Regions from separate parts of the Serratia proteamaculans genome, predicted to be linked through region 3. Evidence: predicted binding sites of a transcription regulator. Region 3 holds the regulator's gene; each other region holds the start of a gene.
What was found. The regulator PurR, encoded in region 3, represses purine synthesis genes. The targets are predictions, from matches to a motif close to CANGCAAACGTTTGCNTG.
Positions count from the first base shown of each region.

Region 1: tusA (sulfurtransferase TusA) is a predicted target of PurR. The motif match lies at 1,461-1,478, and genes of this name have one in related genera.
Region 2: QOT07_RS08940 (amino acid aminotransferase) is a predicted target of PurR. The motif match lies at 1,074-1,091, and genes of this name have one in related genera.

Region 1 is NZ_OX461105.1:204,099-206,371, reverse strand. Features, by position in the region: gene QOT07_RS00925 (zinc/cadmium/mercury/lead-transporting ATPase) at 1-1,062, shown strand, start outside; gene tusA (sulfurtransferase TusA) at 1,128-1,373, opposite strand; gene QOT07_RS00915 (7-cyano-7-deazaguanine/7-aminomethyl-7-deazaguanine transporter) at 1,650-2,273, shown strand, end outside.
Region 2 is NZ_OX461105.1:1,909,657-1,911,929, reverse strand. Features, by position in the region: gene ompC (porin OmpC) at 1-912, shown strand, start outside; gene QOT07_RS08940 (amino acid aminotransferase) at 1,157-2,273, shown strand, end outside.
Region 3 is NZ_OX461105.1:2,377,496-2,379,768, reverse strand. Features, by position in the region: gene cydH (cytochrome bd-I oxidase subunit CydH) at 1-52, opposite strand, end outside; gene purR (HTH-type transcriptional repressor PurR) at 376-1,401, shown strand; gene punR (DNA-binding transcriptional activator PunR) at 1,398-2,273, opposite strand, start outside.

The DNA.
Region 1 (2,273 bases), 2.2 Mb from region 3:
CTGACCCTGCTGCTGATCGGCTGTCCTTGTGCGCTGGTGATCTCTACCCCGGCGGCGATCACCTCTGGATTGGCAGCCGCCACCCGTCGCGGTGCGCTGATTAAAGGCGGTGCGGCGCTGGAGCAACTGGGCCAGGTGCAAACCATCGCCTTCGATAAAACCGGTACGCTGACAGAAGGCAAACCGACGGTGACCGATGTGCTCCCGCTCAACGGCATCAGCGAACAGCAATTGCTAACCCTGGCCGCCGCCGTCGAGGCCGGTTCCCATCATCCGTTGGCGCAAGCGATTATCAACCGCGCCGAACAGTATGGCGTGCCTCTGCCGCTGGCACAGGGCCGTCGCGCACTGGCAGGCGTTGGGGTCGAGGGTGTTATCGACGGTAAAACCCTGCTGATCAGTGCTCCCGCCAAGCTGGCCGCAGGCCTGCTCACTCCGCAAGACGTCAGTCAGGTAGAACGACTGGAAAATGCCGGTAAAACGGCGGTGGTGGTACTGGAAGACGGTATTCCGATTGGCCTGCTGGCACTGCGTGACACACTGCGTAGCGATGCCAAACAGGCGATTGCCGAACTGAAAGCGCTGGGGATCAACGGGGTGATGTTAACCGGTGACAACCCGCGTGCGGCGGCGGCGATTGCCACTGAGTTGGGGCTGGATTACCGGGCCGGGCTGCTGCCGGAAGATAAAGTGAAGGCGGTGACTGAACTGAGCGAACTGCGGCCAACGGCGATGATCGGCGACGGCATCAATGATGCACCGGCGATGAAAGCCTCCAGTATCGGCATCGCGATGGGCAGCGGTACCGACGTGGCGCTGGAAACCGCCGACGCGGCGCTGACCCATAACCGGCTGGTGGGCGTGGCGGAAATGATCCGTATCTCACGCGCAACACACGCCAATATTCGGCAGAACATCACCATTGCGCTAGGGCTGAAAGGGGTATTCCTGATCACCACCCTGCTGGGCCTGACCGGGCTGTGGCTGGCGGTGCTGGCGGACTCTGGCGCCACCGCGCTGGTCACCGCCAACGCCCTGCGACTGCTGAAGAAGCGCGACTAAGTCATAACACACCCCAGGGGCAGCGAATATCTTGCCCCTGGGGTGTCATAATATGGCTACGGTACTTAGACGCCCTTACGTAACAGGTAGCGGTAAGGCGCGGCGTCGGTTTCCTGCGCCACCAGCGTGTGTTCCATAAAGCGGCAGAACCCCGGAATATCGCGGGTGGTGGCCGGATCATCAGCAATAATCAGCAGCGTTTCACCGTCATCCATATGGCGTACGGTTTTACGCACCATCATTACCGGTTCCGGACAGCGCAGCCCCAGCGCATCAAGCGTCTGGTCGGCCTGGGCAAATAAGTCAGTCATGCAATTTTTCTCGGTCAAAAGCGATCGGCGAACGCTCGCCGCATCTCATCAGCGCCTAGTTTACGCCGGTAGTTTTTCTGCGCAAGATGCGTTAACGTTTGCGTTAAATTTAACCATTGCATTGGTTGCGCAAACGCGTATCATGCGGCCGCGCAGCTTATTTCGCTGCTTTGATAACGATACCCTATGGCTTTCAAGTTGCAGCTAGGCGACCAGCTTGAAAGACGACGGGTATCAATTTGGGTTCCCTCACCCCACTATTAAAAAGGCTACAACATGTATTCGTTTACTGCTCGGCAGCGCCTTACCGCGTTAGTCTGGCTATCGCTGTTCCATATTGTCATCATTACCTCCAGTAACTACCTGGTGCAGTTGCCGATGTCCATTTTCGGCTTTCATACCACCTGGGGTGCATTTACCTTCCCGTTTATCTTTCTGGCTACCGATCTGACGGTGCGAATTTTCGGTGCCCCGCTGGCACGACGCATCATTCTTTCGGTGATGGTACCGGCGTTGTTTATCTCGTACGTGATTTCCACCGTGACCTATCAGGGCGAATGGCAGGGCTTTGCCGCACTGGGTAGCTTTAATCTGTTTGTGGCGCGTATCGCCGTCGCCAGCTTTATGGCTTATGTACTCGGCCAGATCCTCGACGTTCACGTTTTCAATCGCCTGCGTCAGCGCAGTGCCTGGTGGGTTGCCCCTGCCGCCGCCATGTTCCTCGGCAATATCAGCGATACTCTGTCGTTCTTCTTTATTGCGTTCTACAAGAGCAGCGACGCCTTTATGGCCAACAACTGGGTTGAGATTGCCCTGGTGGACTACAGCTTCAAAGTGCTGATTTGCATGCTGTTCTTCCTGCCGATGTATGGCGTTCTGTTGAATATGCTGCTTAAGCGT
Region 2 (2,273 bases), 470 kb from region 3:
CTGACCGGTTACGGCCAGTGGGAATACAACGTTCAGGCTAACCACGCTGAATCTCAAGGCACCGAAGGCACCAAGACTCGTCTGGGCTTCGCAGGTCTGAAATTCGCTGACTACGGTTCATTCGACTACGGCCGTAACTACGGCGTACTGTACGACGTGGAAGGCTGGACAGATATGCTGCCAGAGTTCGGTGGCGATACTTACACTGTTACTGACAACTTCATGACTGGCCGTACCAACGGCGTTGCTACTTACCGTAACAACAACTTCTTCGGTCTGGTTGACGGTCTGAACTTCGCCGTTCAGTACCAGGGCAAAAACCAGAACGACGGCCGTGACGTTAAGAAACAAAACGGCGACGGTTGGGGCCTGTCTTCAACTTATGACATCGGCGAAGGTATCAGCGTAGGTGCTGCATATGCTTCTTCCAACCGTACCGACGATCAGAAACTGCGTTCTAACGAACGTGGTGACAAGGCTGATGCATGGACTGTAGGTGCTAAATACGACGCGAACAACGTTTACCTGGCTACCATGTACTCAGAAACCCGCAACATGACCCCATACGGCGGCGGCAACTTCAGCTCAACCTGTAATGCGTCTACCGATTGCGGCGGTTTCGCCAGCAAAACTCAGAACTTCGAAGTGACTGCACAGTACCAGTTCGACTTCGGCCTGCGTCCAGAAGTATCTTACCTGCAGTCTAAAGGCAAGAACCTGAACGTCCCGGGCGCCGGTTCTGACCAGGATCTGGTTAAATATGTTTCTGTTGGTACCACTTACTACTTCAACAAAAACATGTCTACCTATGTTGATTACAAAATCAACCTGCTGGACGACAACGAATTCACTAAAGCCACTGGCACTGCTACCGACGACATCGTTGGTGTAGGCCTGGTTTACCAGTTCTAAGTTGTCACACTTAACGACGGTTCACCGTCGGACAAGTTAAAAAACAGGGCTTCGGCCCTGTTTTTGTTTTTGCATTCTCCTGAATTTTTATCCTGCCAATCCCCCCTTCTCCCTCATTTTTTATGCTGAATATGCGTCCTTCACAAGATCGAGGTGTTTTTCTCGCAAACGGTTGGCAAAGGGCATAACTGGCGCTACCCTGATGCTTCTGTCTGCTTAACTCCGAGCCATGGAAGCACCTGACATGTTTGAAAAAATCACTGCTGCACCTGCCGATCCGATCCTGGGTCTGACCGACATTTTCCGCGCTGACGCCCGCCCTAACAAAATCAACCTGGGGATTGGGGTTTATAAAGATGAAACCGGTAAGACTCCGGTGCTGACCAGCGTTAAAAAAGCTGAGCAGTATCTGCTGGAAAATGAAACCACCAAAAACTATCTCGGCATTGAAGGCATCCCGGCGTTCGCCAACTGCACGCAAGAGTTGCTGTTCGGCAAACAAAGCCCAATCATCGCCGACAAGCGTGCGCGCACCGCACAAACTCCTGGTGGCACCGGCGCTCTGCGTGTAGCAGCTGACTTCATCGCCAACCAGACCAGCGCAAAACGCATCTGGATCAGCAACCCAAGCTGGCCGAACCACAACAACGTGTTCGGGGCTGTCGGTCTGGAAGTGCTGGAATATGACTACTACGACGCGGCCAATCATGCGCTGGACTTCGATGGCCTGCTGAACAGCCTGAAACAGGCTCAGGCAGGCGATGTGGTACTGTTCCACGGCTGCTGCCATAACCCAACCGGTATTGACCCAACGGCGGAGCAATGGGCCCAGTTGGCCGAGCTGTCTGTGGCTAACGGCTGGTTGCCGCTGTTTGACTTTGCTTACCAGGGTTTCGCGAAAGGACTGGAAGAAGATGCTCAGGGCCTGCGTATTTTTGCCGCCAAACACCAGGAACTGATCGTTGCCAGCTCTTACTCGAAGAACTTCGGTCTATACAACGAACGTGTAGGTGCCTGTACTGTGGTTGCCGCGGATGCAGAGACCGCCGATCGCGCCTTCAGCCAGGTTAAAGCCGCCATTCGCGCCAACTACTCCAACCCACCGTCACACGGCGCTGCCGTTGTAGCGACCATCCTGGGTGACGACGCACTACGTGCGCTGTGGGAGCAGGAACTGACCGACATGCGTCAACGCATTCACCGCATGCGTCAGCTGTTCGTGAATACCCTGCAGGAGAAAGGTGCTGAGCAGGACTTCAGCTTTATCATCAATCAGAACGGCATGTTCTCGTTCAGCGGGCTGACCAAAGAACAGGTGCTGCGCCTGCGTGATGAGTTTGGCGTCTACGCCGTTAACTCTG
Region 3 (2,273 bases):
CGGCCAGCGCACAGACGGTGGTGAACAGTGACATTTTCAGATCGGTATCCATTACAACTCCTTTTCAGATTGGGTTTCCCAAGGGTAAAAGGCACACAATTAATGCGTCAAACCATTTTCACACAGTTAGCCAATAAAATCTTGTTATCATTTCCCGGTTTATTATATCGATTACCTCTTCCCCTTTTGTTCAATATGGGACAAAATTCGCAGTTCACAACTGTGTACCGGCAAAATGCCCCTCCTGACCAAGCGCTGACGACTTCAACACACTAAAAACTCAGTTTTCGCTTCTTTGGAGAAGGATCTACGCAGGCAAACGATTAACATCACACTTACATGCTGCAACATGTGAGTTCAGGAGTCATTCTTTACATGGCAACGATTAAAGATGTGGCCAAACGCGCTGGCGTTTCCACCACCACCGTTTCGCACGTCATCAATAAGACTCGTTTCGTCGCCGAAGAGACAAAAACGGCCGTGGCTGCCGCGATTAAAGAGCTGCACTATTCACCCAGCGCCGTGGCGCGTAGCCTGAAGGTCAATCACACCAAATCGATTGGTTTGCTGGCGACCTCCAGCGAAGCCCCCTACTTTGCCGAAGTGATCGAGGCGGTGGAAAACAGTTGCTACAGCAAAGGCTATACGCTGATCCTGTGTAACTCGCACAACAATCTGGACAAACAGCGTGCCTATCTGGCGATGTTGGCACAAAAACGCGTCGATGGTCTGCTGGTCATGTGTTCGGAATACCCGGACCAATTGCTCGGCATGCTGGAAGACTATCGCAACATCCCAATGATGGTGATGGACTGGGGTACCGCGCGCGGTGATTTTACCGATACCATTATCGATAATGCCTTCGAAGGTGGCTATTTGGCCGGGCGTTATCTGATCGAGCGCGGCCACCGTGATATCGGCGCCATTCCGGGTCAGTTGGCGCGTAATACCGGTGGCGGCCGCCATCAGGGCTTTTTAAAGGCCATGGAAGAAGCCAATATCGAAGTTCGCGACGAATGGATTGTCCAGGGTGACTTTGAGCCAGAATCCGGCTACAAGGCCATGCACCAGATATTGTCGCAGAAGCATCGCCCGACCGCGGTATTCTGCGGTGGCGATATCATGGCGATGGGTGCGATCTGCGCCGCCGATGAACTTGGGCTGCGCGTACCGCAGGACATCTCGGTGATTGGCTACGATAACGTACGTAACGCCCGCTATTTCACCCCGGCGCTGACCACCATTCATCAACCGAAAGAGCGTTTGGGTGAGATGGCATTCACCATGTTGCTGGACCGTATCATCAGCAAGCGCGAAGAGTCGCAGGTGATTGAAGTGCATCCCAAGCTGGTTGAGCGCCGCTCGGTCGCTGACGGCCCTTTCATCGATTACCGCCGCTAGTCGTTAGCGCCGGAAGCCTCTGCGGTTTCCGGCGTCACTTCGCTTAACCATTCCTGATTCAAGGTTTCACTGTCCCCCAGGTAGTCCAACAGCCAGGCCATCGCCGGTGATGGCGTATTCTGCTGCCAGGTCAGGCAACAAGGGCTGGCCGGAAACGGCTGTTGCAACTGCAACGCCACCAGTTCCCCGCGCTGCACCAACGGCAATGCCTGATGCGCAGGCATCATGCCGACGCACAGGCCTGCACACAGGCAATCCAACGCCGAGGCCCAGTCCGGCGCCACCAACCGCCGTTGGTTGTCCAGCGTCCAGGTGACTCGTTTGGGCAGGTTGCGTGAGGTATCTTCCAGACACAGCGATGGGAAAGGCCGAAGCTGATCGTCGTTCAGCAGCCCTTCCAGCGCCGCCAGCGGATGCTGCGGGCTGACCACGCACAACCAGCGCATATCCCCCATATCGCGAAAAGCATACCCGCCGCCGACCGGCACTGCCCGCGTCGCCCCAATCGCCATATCGGCACGCCCATCCACCAGCGCATCCCACACACCGTTAAACACCTCCGGTTGCACCATCAGTTCAACGTCGGGGAAATGGCGGTAAAAATCCAGCACCAGTTGGCGACAGCGCTGAGGTTTAACAATGATGTCCACGGCAATTTTCAACTGGCCACGCCAGCCGTTAGCCACCTGCTGACACTGTCGACGGGTGTCGAGCATTTTTTTGATGACAATGCGCGCATCCTGAACAAACAACACGCCGGCCGGGGTCAGCTCCACGTCGCGATGACGGCGCTCAAACAGCGGTACCGCCAGCCATTGCTCCAGTTGTCGCACGGTATAACTTATCGCCGAGGGTACACGGTGCAATTCCTG